3 regions of the Mesorhizobium sp. B2-5-3 genome follow, and region 3 is predicted to be linked to each of the others. Evidence: predicted binding sites of a transcription regulator. Region 3 holds the regulator's gene; each other region holds the start of a gene.
The links. Region 3 encodes HrcA, which represses chaperone genes, less so after heat shock. Its sites were predicted from a motif close to GTTAGCACTCNCNNNNNGNGAGTGCTAAC; they were not measured.
Positions count from the first base shown of each region.

Region 1: the regulator HrcA is predicted to act here: its motif matches at 2,453-2,481, upstream of groES (co-chaperone GroES).
Region 2: the regulator HrcA is predicted to act here: its motif matches at 1,925-1,953, upstream of FJ867_RS16695 (co-chaperone GroES).

Region 1 is NZ_VFUS01000003.1:30,808-36,420, forward strand. Features, by position in the region: gene FJ867_RS07555 (TetR/AcrR family transcriptional regulator) at 1-241, shown strand, start outside; gene groL (chaperonin GroEL) at 342-1,997, opposite strand; gene groES (co-chaperone GroES) at 2,067-2,363, opposite strand; gene FJ867_RS07570 (TetR/AcrR family transcriptional regulator) at 2,757-3,383, opposite strand; gene FJ867_RS07575 (MFS transporter) at 3,510-4,691, shown strand; gene FJ867_RS07580 (D-arabinono-1,4-lactone oxidase) at 4,704-5,613, shown strand, end outside.
Region 2 is NZ_VFUS01000006.1:301,320-306,932, forward strand. Features, by position in the region: gene groL (chaperonin GroEL) at 1-1,502, opposite strand, end outside; gene FJ867_RS16695 (co-chaperone GroES) at 1,559-1,873, opposite strand; gene FJ867_RS16700 (hypothetical protein) at 2,120-2,368, shown strand; gene FJ867_RS16705 (DUF1488 domain-containing protein) at 2,365-2,631, shown strand; gene FJ867_RS16710 (hypothetical protein) at 2,655-2,846, opposite strand; gene FJ867_RS16715 (hypothetical protein) at 2,852-3,058, opposite strand; gene FJ867_RS16720 (LacI family DNA-binding transcriptional regulator) at 3,788-4,837, shown strand; gene FJ867_RS16725 (sugar ABC transporter substrate-binding protein) at 4,901-5,613, shown strand, end outside.
Region 3 is NZ_VFUS01000001.1:604,812-610,424, reverse strand. Features, by position in the region: gene FJ867_RS03220 (sorbosone dehydrogenase family protein) at 1-1,038, opposite strand, end outside; gene FJ867_RS03215 (hypothetical protein) at 1,163-1,363, opposite strand; gene hrcA (heat-inducible transcriptional repressor HrcA) at 1,401-2,498, opposite strand; gene rph (ribonuclease PH) at 2,752-3,468, shown strand; gene FJ867_RS03195 (VOC family protein) at 3,652-4,062, shown strand; gene rdgB (RdgB/HAM1 family non-canonical purine NTP pyrophosphatase) at 4,062-4,724, shown strand; gene hemW (radical SAM family heme chaperone HemW) at 4,721-5,613, shown strand, end outside.

The DNA.
Region 1 (5,613 bases), on a different contig from region 3:
CGCTTTCGAGCAGTGGATCGGCCTGCTGCGCCAGGCGTTTGTCAGGGCAGGGGTGGTCGAGCGCCGCGCACGGGCGCTGGCGCTGTTGGTCGAGTCCTCGCTGGAAGGCCTGATGGTGATTGCCCGCGCCACCCGCGATCGCTCATCGATCAACGTCGTGGCCGATGAGGTGGCTACCCTGATCGAGCAGGCAGTCCTCGCCGGCAAGGCGACGCGGCAAGCGGAGAGCACTGCTGTCTGACGCTGGTTCCAACCGACTACGCTGAAGCAAGGCCTGAATGTGCAAAGAAAAGGGCGGCATCGCTGCCGCCCTTTCCACATGCATAAAGCAGATGGCTGGATTAGAAGTCCATGCCGCCCATACCGCCCATGCCGCCGCCGCCCATGCCGCCAGGCATGCCGCCGCCAGCCGACTCCTTCTTCGGAGCCTCCGCGATCATGGCTTCGGTGGTGACCAGCAGGCCGGCGACCGAGGCCGCGTCCTGGAGAGCCGTACGCACGACCTTGACCGGATCGACGATACCCATGGCGATCATGTCGCCATATTCGCCGGTCTGGGCGTTGTAGCCGAAGGTCGCGCCCTTGTTCTCGAGGATCTTGCCAGCAACGATCGATGCTTCCGCACCGGCGTTGGCAGCGATCTGACGGGCCGGAGCCTGCAGCGCGCGGCGCACGATGTTGATGCCGGCGGCCTGGTCGGAGTTGACGCCGGTGGCCTTGAGGTTGCCCGAAGCGCGCAGCAGGGCCACGCCACCGCCGGCAACGATGCCTTCTTCCACGGCCGCGCGGGTCGCGTTGAGGGCGTCATCGACGCGGTCCTTCTTTTCCTTCACTTCCACTTCGGTCGCACCGCCGACGCGGATCACGGCAACACCGCCGGCGAGCTTGGCCAGGCGTTCCTGCAGCTTCTCCTTGTCGTAGTCCGAGGTGGTCTCCTCGATCTGCTGCTTGATCTGGGCAACGCGGCCCTGGATCTCGGCCTTCTTGCCGGCGCCGTCGACGATGGTGGTGTTCTCCTTCGAGATCGACACCTTCTTGGCGCGGCCGAGCATGTTGAGGCCGACATTCTCGAGCTTGATGCCGAGGTCTTCGGAGATGACCTGGCCACCGGTGAGGATGGCGATGTCTTCCAGCATGGCCTTGCGGCGGTCACCGAAGCCCGGAGCCTTGACGGCGGCGATCTTCAGGCCACCGCGCAGCTTGTTGACGACCAGCGTGGCCAGGGCCTCGCCTTCGACGTCTTCCGAGATGATGAGCAGCGGCTTGGAGGTCTGCACGACCGCTTCCAGGACCGGCAGCATGGCCTGCAGGTTGGAGAGCTTCTTCTCGTGGAGCAGGATGTAGGCGTCCTCGAGATCGGCAACCATCTTATCGGGGTTGGTGACGAAGTAGGGCGAGAGATAGCCGCGGTCGAACTGCATGCCTTCGACGACTTCCAGCTCGGTCTCGGCGGTCTTGGCTTCCTCGACGGTGATGACGCCTTCGTTGCCGACCTTCTGCATCGCTTCCGCGATCATCTTGCCGACCGACTCGTCGCCATTGGCCGAGATGGTGCCGACCTGGGCGACTTCCTCGGAGGTCTTGATCTTCTTGGCGGCCTTGCCGAGAGCTGCGACCACTTCGGTCACGGCCAGGTCGATGCCGCGCTTCAGGTCCATCGGGTTCATGCCGGCGGCAACCGCCTTGTGGCCTTCCTGGACGATCGATTGCGCCAGAACGGTCGCGGTCGTGGTGCCGTCGCCGGCGATGTCGTTGGTCTTCGAAGCGACTTCGCGGACCATCTGCGCGCCCATGTTCTCGAACTTGTCCTCAAGTTCGATTTCCTTGGCGACGGTGACGCCGTCCTTGGTGATGCGCGGTGCGCCGAACGACTTGTCGATGACGACGTTGCGGCCCTTGGGGCCGAGCGTGACCTTCACCGCGTCGGCGAGGATGTTGACGCCGCGCAGCATGCGCTCACGGGCGTCGCGGGAGAATTTTACGTCTTTGGCAGCCATGTTCAACTCCTGGCAGGGGCTCGGATCGAGCCCGAAGATTTAAGATTCAGTTGATGGGAAGGCCGATATTCAGCCGATGATGCCCATAATGTCGGATTCCTTCATGATCAGAAGGTCTTCGCCATTGAGCTTGACTTCGGTGCCCGACCACTTGCCGAACAGGATGCGGTCGCCAGCCTTGACGTCCAGGGGCACGAGCTTGCCAGCTTCGTCGCGGGCGCCGGAGCCGACGGCGATGATCTCGCCTTCCTGCGGCTTTTCCTTCGCCGTGTCGGGGATGATGATCCCGCCGGCGGTCTTGGATTCGGATTCGACCCGGCGTACGACCACGCGGTCATGAAGCGGGCGGAACTTCGACTTTGCCATGTTTTCTTCCTCGATGAGAACGGTGAGAAACAGTTCCTCCGTCCGGCGAAGCCGGACAATCTACAAAGCCCGGCGGTACCGGACCTGTGGTTAGCACTCACCCAGGGCGAGTGCTAACGTGGCGGTGAAATAGGCTGCTGGCTGGCGAGAGTCAAGGCGCGCGCGAGCGGGCAGCGGCGCGAAATTTTGTTTTCCGCGAAAGCCCGCTCGCAGAACGTGCCAGTTGCCGCTGGCCTTTCATGCGAAATGCGCCGGTTCCTCCCGCAATCGACGGCGAAACAAGGCGCGGAGGGGTGCTCCGCCGCTACCGGTCAGAGATCCTGCCGCCCGATACTTCGATACGCAAGACGTGTCGATGTCACGGGAGAGGGGCGCGAAAGCCGCCGCCGAAAACTACAGAAACAATCTCAGCTGCGTATGGATGATGGACCTGTAGTCGTCGATCGTGCGGCGGCCTTCCTTCTCGTCCTGCGTCAGCGCTAGCCGCACGACGCCGCCGGCAAGCTGGAAGATCAGGAACACCACGCGCGCGAAGTCTTCGCGCCGGTCGGGCCGCAGCATCGGAGCGACGTGGTCGCAGAACATCTTGGCCTGGTGCCTTGTCTCAGCAATGTCGAGGTTCTGCAGCGCCTTGTCAGCCTGTATCGCGTTCTGCAGATCCTGGATGGCCGGGTCGTCGGCCACGCGCCGGTAATAGTCCTCGATCATGCGGTCCGCGGCAGCCGTCACGTCCTCAAGCCCACTTATTTCGGCGATGATCTCGCCGAAGCGTGCGCGGCTTTCCTCCGAGAAGCGCTCATAGAGCATCGCCAGGATCGCCGATTTGTTGGGGAAATAATGGTAGACGGTGGCGATCGGTCCGCCCGCCAGTGCGCCCACTTCCTTCATCGTCACCGCGTCGATGCCTTTTTCGCCGATCAGCCGCATGGTCGTCGAAAGGATCGCGTCGATGCGTTCGCGGCTCCGCTCCTGCTTGGGCCTGCGCCTCGGCGCCGTCGCCATCCGGCTTGCTTCCGCCATGCGCCCAATCTCTCGCGAGAGCTTCAAAATTCCCGGTTGACAAGAAACATGATCAAGTATCAGTTTCGTAATGCTGACAAGTTGTCAGCTTTTTTATCGCACTGCAAGGACGTTGGGAGGCGCCTCGTGACTGCGACGCAAGCCGTACAAGCGGAAAATGGCGATTGGCTGGTCGGCAACCCGACCGGCGTCGAGCTCGGCTCCGCATTATGGATCGGCTCGGTCGGGCTGCTGATCCTCGGGCTTCAGCCCGTGCTGCTTGGCGCGCTCTACACCGAGGGCCATGTCAGCGGCGATGAACTGGCGCTGGTCGCCACGGCGGAGATGATCGCAATCGCCATCGGTTCAGCCGTGGTGGCGATGCTGCTTTCCGCGCGCAACATGCGCTGGAAAAGCGCCGTCCTTTTGATCCTGCTGGCCCTGGCGAATGTATGGACCGCCCATGCCGCAAGCGCCAATGCGCTGATCGCCGCCCGCGCCATCGCCGGGCTGGCTGAGGGCGGCCTGGTCGCGATCGCCACTGAACTGATCGCCCGTTCGCGCCGGGCGGAGCGCATCGGCGGCTATTTCGTGACGCTGCAGACCCTGGCGCAATGTGCGCTCGCTCTGCTTTTGGCACTCTATGTCATTCCCGAGGCGGGGTCGTCCGGCGGCTTCATCGTGCTTGCCGTCGTCTGCGTCGTCTCGCTGGCGGCCGCTTTCACCGTACCCGGTGACTACGCCGACCTGCCGAAAGGGGAGAACCTGGCCAATGTGCTGACGGTTCCGTCGATCACCGCGCTATTGTCGGTCTTCTGCTACTTCATGTTCTTCGGCGCGATCTGGGCCTTCCTGGAACCGCTCGGTGCGCAATATGGGATTGATAGCTGGACCGTCGGTCTGATCGTCTCGGCCAGCCTGGCGACGCAGGTCCTGGGCGCGATGACGGCGACCGTGTTCGAGGCGCGCATCGATTACCGCATTGCCATTACGGCCATCGGTGCCGTCGCGCTGGTCTCCTCCCTTGTTCTTGCCAGCGCACCTGGCCTGACGACATTCTGGATCGCCGCCTTGGTCATGGGCTTCATCCTGTTGTTCATCGTACCCTATCAGATCCGGCTGGCGATCACGGCCGACGAGACGCGTACCGCCGTGCTGCTGGTGCCGGCCGCACAGCTCTTCGGCTTGGCGATCGGGCCGGTGGCGGCGTCGCTGCTCATCAATGGCAAGGATTTCCGGCCCGTGCCGGAATTCGCCGCGGCAAGCGCGTTTGCCAGCGTGGCCCTGCTTGGCCTGTTCGTGGCCACTATGCGCCGTCGGCGCGTCTGACGGGACGGCTGGATGTCGACGATCACCGCGCGGAACTGGAGCAACTGGTCGGGCTTCGTGCGCGCCGAGCCGAAGCTGATCGCCACTCCAACCGACGCCGGCGAGCTTGCCGATCTGGTGCGCACGGCACCTGGGCCGCTGCGGGTGGCGGGTGCTGGCCACTCCTTCACGGCGCTGGTGGCATCGCAAAGCTCGATCGTTTCCCTGGAGAAGATCGAGGGGCTGGTCTCGCACGACATACAAAGCCATCGCGCGCGGGTGCGGGCAGGGACCCGGCTCGGCCCGCTAATGCACATGCTGCACGGCATCGGCCAGGGCCTGCCAAATATGGGCGACATCGACCGCCAGGCGATCGGCGGCGCGCTGGGCACCGCCACCCATGGTTCCGGGCTGACGCTGGGCGCTTATCACACCCAGTTGGAGACGGTGCAGATCGTGGACGGGCGGGGCGAGTTGCGCGAATTCGATCGGACCCGCGACCAGGATATGATCCATGCGATGGGGGTCGCTCTCGGCGCCTTCGGCATCTTGAGCGAAGTCACGCTGAACAACATCGCGACCTACCGGCTGCGCCGCCGCAAGTGGGTGCTGCCGATCGCCGACATGCTGCGCGATTTCGAGACGATGATGGCCGCGCACCGGTCGGCCGAATTCTACTACATCCCGTTTTCCGGCTACGCGCAGTTTATCGCCAGCGACCTCAGCGACGCGAACCCGACCACCAGGCCTACCGAGCACGACGAGGCCGGCCTGGCGACGCTACGCAAGCTGAGCAGGGCGCTGCGCCGGCTGCCATGGCTGCGCCGCTCCTTGATCCGCGGCGCCGTGAAAAAGGTGCCGGCCGAGGATTATGTGCAGGACTGGCTCAATGTCTATGCCAGCGACCGCCAGACCAAGTTCAACGAGATGGAGTATCATCTGC
Region 2 (5,613 bases), on a different contig from region 3:
ACCACTTTCGCCGGATCGACGATGCCCGCCTTGATCATGTCGACATACGCCTCGTTCTGGGCATCGAAACCCTGGTTGTGGTCCTTGCTGTCGGAGAGCTTGCCGACGACAACAGAGCCTTCAACGCCCGAATTCTCGGCGATCTGGCGGAGCGGCGCTTCGAGTGCCCTGAGCACGATCGAGATGCCGGCGGTGACATCGGCGTTGGCGCCGCCCAGGCCGGCAAGCGCCGTCCTGGCACGCAGCAGAGCCACGCCGCCGCCTGGCACGATGCCTTCCTCGACCGCCGCGCGCGTGGCGTTCAGCGCGTCGTCGATGCGATCCTTCTTTTCCTTGACTTCCGACTCGGTGGCGCCGCCGACGCGGATGACGGCAACGCCGCCGGAGAGCTTGGCCAGCCGCTCCTGCAGCTTCTCCTTGTCATAGTCGGAGGTGGTTTCCTCGATCTGGCCCTTGATCTGGGCGACGCGCGCCTGGATGGTCGCCTTGGTGCCGGCGCCGTCGATGATCGTGGTGGTGTCCTTTTCGATCAGCACGCGCTTGGCGCGACCGAGCATCTCGATGGTGACGTTCTCCAGCTTGATGCCGAGATCCTCGGAGATCATCTGGCCGGATGTGAGCACCGCGATGTCTTCCAGCATCGCCTTGCGGCGGTCGCCGAAGCCCGGCGCCTTGACGGCCGCGACCTTGAGGCCGCCGCGCAGCTTGTTGACGACCAGCGTCGCCAGAGCCTCGCCTTCGACGTCCTCGGAGATGATCAGCAGCGGCCTGCCGCTCTGCACCACCGCTTCGAGGATCGGCAGCATTGCCTGCAGATTGCCGAGCTTCTTCTCGTGGATGAGAATATAGGGGTCTTCCAGCTCCGCGCGCATCTTGTCGGCATTGGTGACGAAATAAGGCGAGAGATAGCCGCGGTCGAACTGCATGCCTTCGACGACGTCGAGTTCGGTGTTCGCGGTCTTGGCTTCCTCGACGGTGATGACGCCGTCATTTCCGACCTTGTCCATCGCCTTGGCGATCATCTCGCCGACGCTGGCATCGCCATTGGCGGCGATTGTGCCGACCTGCGCGATCTCGGCCGACGATTTGACCTTCTTGGCCTTCGCCTTGATTTCCACGACGACGGCCGCGACGGCCTGGTCGATGCCGCGCTTGAGGTCCATCGGGTTCATGCCGGCGGCCACCAGCTTGGCGCCTTCGCGCAGGATCGAGGCGGCCAGCACCGTGGCAGTGGTGGTGCCGTCGCCGGCGAGGTCGTTGGTCTTCGAGGCCACTTCGCGCACCATCTGCGCGCCCATGTTCTCGAACTTGTCGGCAAGCTCGATTTCCTTGGCGACGGTGACGCCGTCCTTGGTGATGCGCGGCGCGCCATAGGCCTTGTCGATGATGACGTTGCGGCCCTTGGGGCCGAGCGTGACCTTGACCGCATTGGTGAGGATCTCGACGCCGCGCAGCATACGGTCGCGCGCATCGGTGGAGAATTTGATTTCCTTGGCAGACATGATTTTATCCAGTTCGCATTTGGAGTGGAGCCGTCACCGCGCAGAGGCGCGGCGCTTCAGGCGGCCTTCTTGGCTTCGATGCTCTTTTCGATAACGCCCATGATGTCGGCTTCCTTCATGATCAGAAGATCCTCGCCGTCGATCTTGACCTCCGTGCCCGACCATTTGCCGAACAGGATCAAGTCGCCGGCCTTGACGTCGAGCGGAACAAGTGCGCCGTTTTCGTCGCGGGCGCCGGGACCAACCGCGATCACTTCGCCTTCCTGCGGCTTTTCCTTGGCATTGTCGGGAATGATGATGCCGCCCTTGGATTTGATATCGCCTTCGGCGCGCCGGATGACGACGCGGTCGTGGAGTGGCCGAAATTTCATGAGAACTTCTTTCTGGGGCCGGCATAGGCGGCCGCCCCCTTCTATAGGCTCTTTGGCACTCGATAGATAGGAGTGCCAAAATTTATTCCGAGCGGATATTGAATAACCATAGTATTATTTCGGCGCCCGGTTTCATTGGGTCGGAAAAACGACCAAATATTTCAAAAATTTGAATTTTCCCGGCAGAGTACCTATTTATCGGACAAGTTCATTTTCACGATTTCAGACGCAAGGGAGATTTCCTCGATGGCCGACGGCAACCAGACGATCATGGAAAAAGCTGAAGCGCGCTTTGTCGACAAGCAGAAGAAGACGGCGGAGCGCAACAAGGCAACAGCCGAATATATGTCCGAAGCGAGGGCCAGGGAGATCAAGACGGCAAGGCTGAGGCAATTGCGGCTGGCCAAGGAAGAAGCCGACCGCGTGGCCGAGGCCCTGAACCCGACGCCGAAGAAGAAACGCGCGGTGAAGAAAACGACGGAGGCAAAATCATGAGCCTGACCTTCCCCAACCGCAGCCGCAGCTACGACGAGGCCGGCAAGCGCATCCGTTTCGTCGGCTATGACGGCATGTTCCAGATTTCCTTCTCGGTCGCCGCCGATGCCATGACGAGGATGCAGCCGGCGACGGCAGCCAATGAAGCCGGGTATCTCGCCACCTTCGACACCGAGAGCAGTGTTATCCGCGATGTAGCGTCAAAGGCCTATGACCGCACGCGCAAGAGCATGTATGTGCTGACGGCCGACGACTTCCGCTGAGACGACAGGCGGACGGCGCTGGATCAGGATTTACGCTCCGCCTTCTCCCGGCGCTTGACGTCCCGGACATTCATCTGATCGACCATGGCGTTGGCGTCGCGCGGGCTCATGCCGACCATCGCCCTTTGCCTGACGACGACGGGCTGGCCGGTGAAGACGTCGATGATGGCCCAGCTTTGGGGCAAGTCCATGCGCAGTGCGTAGCGGTTGGCCATTTGCCTCAGCCCTGCAACATGAAGAAGACCATGCCCAGGACCGATATCGTCCAGGCGACGACCGACAGCTTCAGCACCATGCCGCCATGGGCGGCCAGAGCGTCCCGCAGCCGCGGGGCGATACCTGCCGACGGGACCGGTTCCACCGCGACGACACGGGGTCCCTTGGCGCCAAATTTTCCAAAGACGGGCAACAGCGACGGTTCACGCACGAAAATGGCCTCGAATGTCGGGGAAAGTCGGAGCGGGCAAGCTCTTGCCCTTCCATAGCACTCTTTTGGCGAGTGCCCTGCATGCCAAATGCAAATAGGCTGCTTTAACGCCGGCCGCATGCCACGTGACCCCGATCGTCAGATGCTGAAAGCGCGCAAGTCGGCTGGGTAGCAGTCTTCTTGCCGGCGCGTCAGCGTCACAACGAAGACGAGGACCTGTCCGGCCCAGGCCGCAAATGCAAGCTGGCAAGACCCATCGCCCTTGATGGTCCGACGCAGGCTCTACGTCATATGATTTTTTGGAGGCCTCGCCTCGGGATCGAACCGAGGCTTCAGAGATTTGCCGTCTCCAGCGTAGCCGCTCCGCCACGAGGCCATGACTAGCGAACTAACCGATAATATTTGCGCAAGCGTTAAGACCGAAGAGTCGTTTGTAGACATGTCGCCGATTGCTGCTTTGGCCGGCTCGCGCCGTGGGCAGCACTGACGGCTGCCGATCAGGAATTCGCCTGATGAACTCGCCGGGCGCCGAGCCCGTGAGCCCGCCCTCCGGCGGCCACTTCGCACCACCGGAGGACCAGCCACTTTTCCTCTTGAACAGCCTCTGTATCTGGCCTAGCTTGGGTTGAGAAAAGGTTTTTCCAAACATTTCCGAGCGGGCTCGGCCATTTGGCCGGGTCATTCCGGCCTGTAAGAGAAAACCTTTTCCCAATCGGGATTTTCGCCGCAATGGCATTGGACGATCAGCCAGCCTTTCCCAAGCCCGTCACCTTGCGTGACGTGGCGGCCGAGGCTGGCGTCAGCGTCGCCACCGCCTCGAAGGCGCTCAACGACCAGGGCCGCATGACCGCCGAGACCCGCGAGCGCATTCGCGAGACCGCGCAGCGCCTCGGCTTCCGGCCCAACAGCCTGGCGCAGAGCCTGCTGCGGCGACGCTCCTTCACCGTCGGCCTGCTCACCAACGATACCTATGGCCGCTTCTCGCTGCCGCTGATGTCGGGCATTTCCGACGCGCTGGTCGACGCCGGCGTCTCGGTGTTCCTGTGCAATGTCGAGGAGGATCCGCGTCTCGGCCAGCTCCATGTCGAGGCCATGCTCGACAAGCGCGTCGACGGCATCATCGCCACCGGCAAGCGCATCGACCGTCATCTGCCGGTCGACCTGTCCAATCTGCGCATTCCGGTGATCTATGCCTTCACCCAGCCCGATCCCGACGCCGTCGCCTTCGTCTCCGACGACGCTGGCGGCGCGCGGCTGGCAGTGGAGCATTTCTGTCGGCTCGGCCGCAGGCGCATCGCCCATGTCTCGGGACCGGCGAGCTTTGCCGTGGTGCACGCCAGGGCGCAGGCCTATCGCGATGTTCTGACCGAGAACGGCCTGTCGGTCACCGAGCCGCTGCTCGGCTCGTGGTCGGAGGCCTGGGGACACGAAGCCGTGGCGAGGCTGTTCGACGGCGCGGCCGACGGCGCAAGCGAAAGGCCGGACGCCGTCTTCTGCGGCAACGACCAGATCGCGCGCGGCGTCATCGATGCCTTGCGCGAGCGCGGTCTCGACGTGCCCGGCGATGTCGGCGTCATCGGTTTCGACAATTGGGAGATCGTGGCCGAAGCGACGCGCCCGCCGCTGACCTCGGTCGACATGAACCTGGCTGCGCTCGGCCGCGAAGCGGGGCTGACCTTGCTTTCCCTGGTCGGCGGCAAGCCCGCCGCGCCAGGCATCCGGAAACTGCCGTGCCGGCTGGTGGTGCGTCAGTCCTGCGGCCGCCTGCCGGACGGCTGAAGAACCAAACGCCGCAATCGGCGGCAAGCCGCGCATCGCGGCCAAAACGTGGAGGAGGAGAATATGAGGACTTTGATTGCCAGGCTGGCCTTGACGGCCGCCGTACTCGGCTGCGGGCTGCAATTTGCCGCCGCCGAGACCGCCAACATCTGGGTGCGCGCCGACGGCTCGAACTTCATGCCGCGCATCGTCGATGCCTACAACAAGGGCCACACCAACCAGATCAAGCTCGACATCATCCCCAACGCCGAGATCATTCCGAAATACGGTGCTGCCGCCGCCGGCGGCACGGCGCCCGACGCGCTGTCGCTCGACCTGATCTACACGCCCTCCTTTGCTGCCGCCGGCCAGTTGGAGGACATCACCGACTGGGCCAAGTCGCTCCCCTATTTCGCCAGCCTGTCGCCGGCTCATGTGAAGACCGGCACGTACAAGGACCGCATCTACGGCCTGCCCTTCTCCGCCGACGCCTCGGTGCTGATCTGGAACAAGAAGCTGTTCAAGCAGGCCGGCCTCGACCCCGAAAAGGGCCCGGCCAATTGGGCCGAGATCGAAGCCGACGCCGAAAAAGTCAACGCGCTCGGCGGCAACATCAAGGGCTTCTACTTCTCCGGCAATTGCGGCGGCTGCAACATCTTCACCTTCACGCCGCTGGTCTGGGCCTCGGGCGGCGATATCCTCTCACAGGACGGCTCCAAGGCGACGCTGGACAGCCCGCAGCTGCGTGGCGCCATCGATCTCTACCGCTCGATGGTCAAGAAGGGCCTGGTGCCGGA
Region 3 (5,613 bases):
CGCCTGCATCAGAATGTCGGGGACGGTGACCTTGCCGGCAAGGTCGGGACGCGCGCCCTTGTGGCGCGGATCCTCATTGTCGCCGATATAGTACCAGGGCCAGCCGTAGAAGGCGCCTTCCTTCACTTCGGTCGCATATTCGAACGGCACGTTGTCGCCGAGCGCGTCGCGCTCGTTGACCACGCACCACAGCGCGCCCGCCGCCGGCTGGATGGCCATGCCCGAACAGTTGCGCAGGCCGGTGGCGACGATGCGCCCATTCCTACCGTCCGGGTCGAAAGCCCTGACGTCGGCGCGGCCTTCCTCCGCGCCCCAGGTGGCGCCGAGCGGCTTCGACCTGGCCCAGGCGTCGAGCCCGCCCCGCGGTTTCCTTGCCATGTCCTGGGCGGCGTTCGAGCCGGAGCCGACCGAGAGATACAGCGTCTTGCCGTCCGGCGAGAAGGCGATGTCGCGGGTCCAGTGATGAGTGGCCGGAATATCGCGGACGATGGTTTCCGGCTCGCCGGAGGCCTCCAGGTCGCCATCGCGGTAGGGAAAGCGCACGATGCTGTCGCTGTTGGCGACATAGACCCATTGCGGGTTGTCCCCAGGCGGGTAGAAGGCGATGCCGTAGGGCTGGTTGAGATTGCGGGCGAAGATGCCGTCCCTGACAGGTTTCGCGCTGCCCTCGCCGAGACGGTAGACGCGGATCTGGTTGGCCTCGCTGTCGGCGACGAACAGGTCGCCATTGGGCGCGACGCGCACGACGCGCGGATTGTCGATGCCCGAAGCGATCAGTTCCGCCGAAAAGCCCGCCGGCAGCCGCGGCTCGGCGCCTTGCGGCCTTTGCACCGGACCGGCGCCGTTCGAGGCGGATCTGGTGACATAGGGCCTGGGCTGGTCTTGCGGGCTGATCAACCGGCGCACGCCCGGCGCATCGGCCCGCCAGTCACCGAATGCGGCCGCGCCCTTCAGCACCGGCTCTTCCTGCTGAGCCAATGCCGTCGCGGCGAAGAGCAAGGCAGCAGCGATTACCACGGCGCCGGCAAGTCGGATCATCCCAGTCTCCAGCTTCTCGCTTCTTCATGCATGTCGTTGTCCCAAGACCGAAGTCACATGCATCAAGGGAACGGGCGGGCTCGGCAGTCGTTCCGGACGACACGGGGAGTTGAAGGAATTCGGGTCAGCTATCCGCGTCGAGATCGAGATCGGCGTCGAGGTTCTTTTCCAGTTCGACGAGATCGGCCGGCAGCGGCATGCCCATGGCGCGGATTTCGCGCAGCTTCTCGCGCAATTGCTCCTGCACTTCGCGCACATCCTCAGGCTGGTTGACCATCTCCTCCAGCAGCAGGCTGATCTGGGCCTTGAACGATTCCAGCGCCATCTTTTCTCTCCTCGGCCGTCTGGATCGATCCCAGCTCTCAGCGCAGCATGCGCGATATCAGCTGCGCCGTATAGTCGACCATCGGGACAATGCGGGCATAGTTGAGCCGGGTCGGGCCGATGACGCCGAGCGCGCCGACGACGCGGGCGTCCTTGTCGCGGTAGGGTGCCACGACCAGCGACGAGCCGGAGAGCGAGAAAAGCTTATTTTCCGAGCCGATGAAGATGCGCACGCCCGGTCCCGCCTCGGCGAGGTCGAGCAGCTGGATCAGCCCGTCCTGCGTCTCCATGTCCTCGAACAGGTGGCGCAGGAGTTCGATGTCGGCCTGGGCGGTGACGTTTTCGAGCAGATTGGCGCGGCCGCGCACGATCAGGCGCGCCGGCAGGCCGCTTTCCGCGCCGGCCCACACCGCCAGCCCTTTCTCCACCAGGTCCTGCGACAGCGTGTCGAGCGCTGCCCTTGTCTCTTCCTTGATACGCTCGACCTCCGCCCGCGCCTCGGCCAGCGTACGGCCGCGAATATGGGCGTTGAGGAAATTCGAGGCCTCGTGCAATTGCGAGACGGTGATGCCGGCCGGCAGATCGATGACCCGGTTCTCGACGTCGCCGTTCTGCGACACCATCACGGTCAGCGCCTTGGTCGGTTCGAGCTGGATGAACTCGATGTGCTTAAGCGCCACCTCGTTCTTGGCGGCCAGCACCAGGCCGGCGCCGCGCGACATGCCCGACAGCATCTGGCTGGCCTCGGTCAGCATGTGTTCCAGCGTGGCGCCCGAGCCGGAGGCTCGCACCTGCGCCTCGATGCTGCGCCGCTCCTCGTCGGAGAGGTCGCCCAGTTCCATGAAGGCGTCGACGAAGAAGCGCAGGCCGGCCTGCGTCGGCAGACGGCCGGCCGAGATGTGCGGCGCGTAGATCAGGCCGAGATGTTCGAGGTCGCTCATCACGTTGCGGATGGTGGCGGGCGACAGCGAGGACGGCAGGATGCGCGACAGGCTGCGCGATCCCACGGGCTCGCCGTCCCTCAGATAGGAATCGACGATACGCCGGAAGATGTCGCGCGAACGCATGTCGAGCGCCTGAAGTGCCGGCGCGTGAAGAGCGAGCGACTGCGAAGCGGGATCGACTGCCTTGGTCATTTCGGCCATAACCTCCGGTTCAAGGATATAGACTTCGCGGCGCTGCGCGCAACCCGGTGTCGCGTTGCGCGATCAGCCGGTGTCGCACTTGCGATCACCCGGTGTCGCCGTTTGCGATCACCCGGTGTCGCGTTGCGCGATCGCCCCGGTGCCGCCGCGTTTGCGGCCGCCGGTCCATTTTCCTTTACGCCGTGCCCCGCATGCGTCTAAAAGCCGGCCAAGATTCAAAAAAGCTGACAAGAAAGCAGGCCGAATGCGCCCCTCCAAACGCCAGTTCGACGAAATGCGCGCCATCTCCTTCGAGCGCGGCGTCTCCAAACATGCCGAAGGCTCGTGCCTGGTGAAGTTCGGCGACACGCATGTCTTGTGCACGGCAAGCCTGGAAGAAAAGGTGCCGGGCTGGATGCGCAATTCCGGAAAAGGCTGGGTTACGGCCGAATACGGCATGCTGCCGCGCTCGACCGGCGAGCGCATGCGCCGCGAGGCCTCCGCCGGCAAGCAGGGCGGGCGCACGCTGGAGATCCAGCGGCTGATCGGCCGCTCGCTGCGCGCCGTGGTCGACCTGCAGGCGCTGGGCGAGCAGCAGATCACCGTCGACTGCGACGTCATCCAGGCCGATGGCGGCACCCGCACCGCCTCCATCACCGGCGGCTGGGTGGCGCTCTACGATTGCCTGCGCTGGATGGAAGCGCGGCAGATGGTGAGCGTCGCCAAGGTACTGAAGGACCATGTCGCGGCGATTTCCTGCGGCATCCATGACGGCCAGCCGGTCATCGACCTCGACTATCTCGAGGATTCCTCGGCCGGCACCGACGCCAATTTCGTCATGACCGGCAAGGGCGGCATCGTCGAGATCCAGGGCACGGCCGAGGGCGAGCCCTTTTCGGAAGGGCAGTTCGCCGAGCTGATGGGCCTGGCCAAGAAAGGCATCCAGAGGCTGGTGAGTTTGCAGCAGATGGCGGTGGCGTAGTTTATTCATGCGGAGCCTGGGCACCCCCCTCTGCCCTGCCGGGCATCTCCCCCGCAAGGGGGGAGATCGGCTGTTGTCTCGAGCTTCGCCAGTAATCAGCATAGAATACCATGAGCGGGCGCTCACGCTGCCAATCTCCCCCCTTGCGGGGGAGATGGCCGGCAGGCCAGAGGGGGGTGCCTCGTGATCCCCTCTGCCATTCTTGAATCCGCTCTTTACGTCACCGACCTCGCCGCTGCCGAAGCCTTCTACACCGACATCCTCGGCCTCACTCCTCTCGGCAAGGTCGAGGGCCGCCATCTCTTCTTCCGTTGCGGAGCCGGCGTGCTGCTGATCTTCAACGCCGAGGCGACCAAGGTCCCGCCCGCGCCCGACGCGAGGCTGAAAGTGCCGCCACACGGCACATCGGGCGAAGGCCATCTCTGCTTTGCGGCGACCGCCGATGAAATCAGCCGCTGGAAATCCCATCTGAAGGCGGAGAACATCGCTGTCGAAAGCGAATTCGAATGGCCGCAAGGCGGCCGCTCGCTTTATATCCGCGATCCCTCCGGCAATTCGATCGAATTCGCCGAGCCGAGAATCTGGGGACTTTGATGCATTCTCTCGACGGAAAAAAGATCGTCGTCGCCAGCCACAATGAAGGCAAGCTGCGCGAATTCGCCGATCTGATGGCGCCATTCGGATTCGAGGCGAAATCGGCGAAGGACTATGGCTTGCCCGAACCCGAGGAGACCGGCACAACCTTCGAGGAGAACGCCTATATCAAGGCCTTCGCCGCAGCCAAGGCGACGGGCCTGCCGGCGCTGTCGGACGATTCGGGCCTGTGCGTTGACGCGCTCGACGGCGCGCCCGGCGTCTACACCGCCAACTGGGCCGAAACGCCTGATGGCAGCAGGGATTTCGGCATCGCCATGCAGCGCACCGAAGTGGCGCTGCAGGAAGTCGGCGCCGCCACGCCCGCGCAGCGCACGGGACGCTTCGTCGCCGTCATCTGCCTCGCCTTTCCCGATGGCGAGGCAGAATATTACCGCGGCGAGGCCGAAGGTACGTTGGTCTGGCCGCCGCGCGGCGAGCTCGGATTCGGCTACGACCCGGTGTTCCTGCCCGACGGCTTCGAAAAGACCTTCGGCGAGATGAGTGCCGAGGAAAAACACGGCTGGAAACCCGGCCAGGCTACGGCGCTGTCGCACCGCGCCCGCGCCTTCCAGAAATTCGCCCAAGCCCGATTGGGTCTGGCCCGGTTAGGCTCGGCATGATCAGGCCCGGCGCCACCATGCCGCTCGACCGCAGCCCCGGTTTCGGCGTCTATGTGCATTGGCCGTTCTGCGCGGCCAAATGCCCCTATTGCGACTTCAACAGCCATGTCCGCCACCAGCCGGTCGACCAGGAGCGCTTTGCCGCCGCCTTCGAGGCGGAACTGGCGACGATGCGCCAGCGCACCGGCCCACGCGAGGTGACCAGCATCTTTCTCGGCGGCGGCACGCCGTCGTTGATGAAGCCGGAAACGGTGGCCAGGGTCCTGGACGCCGTGGCGAAGAACTGGACGGTGCCCGACGGCATCGAGGTGACGCTGGAGGCCAATCCCTCCTCGGTCGAAGCCGAACGCTTTCGCGGCTATCGCGCTGGGGGCGTCAACCGGGTCTCGCTCGGCGTGCAGGCGCTGAACGACAAGGATTTGCGCTTCCTTGGCCGGCTGCACAATGTGGACGAGGCGCTGCACGCGATCGGGCTCGCGCGGGAGATATTCCCAAGGCTCTCCTTCGACCTGATCTACGCACGGCCAGGCCAGACGCCGGAGGCCTGGGCATCGGAGCTCGAACAGGCGATCGGCCACGCCGCCGACCATCTGTCGCTCTATCAGCTGACCATCGAGGAAGGCACGCCGTTCCACGCGCTGCACGCGGCGAAGAAATTCATCATCCCCGACAACGACCACGCCGCCGACCTTTATGCGCTGACGCAAGAGGTGACATCAGCCCATGGTTTGCCGGCATATGAGATCTCAAACCACGCCCGGCCGGGTGCCGAAAGCCGGCACAATCTGACCTACTGGCGCTATGGCGAATATGTCGGCGTCGGCCCTGGCGCGCATGGCCGCTTCGTCGAGAACGGCCACCGCGTCGTGACCATCGCGGAGAGGATGCC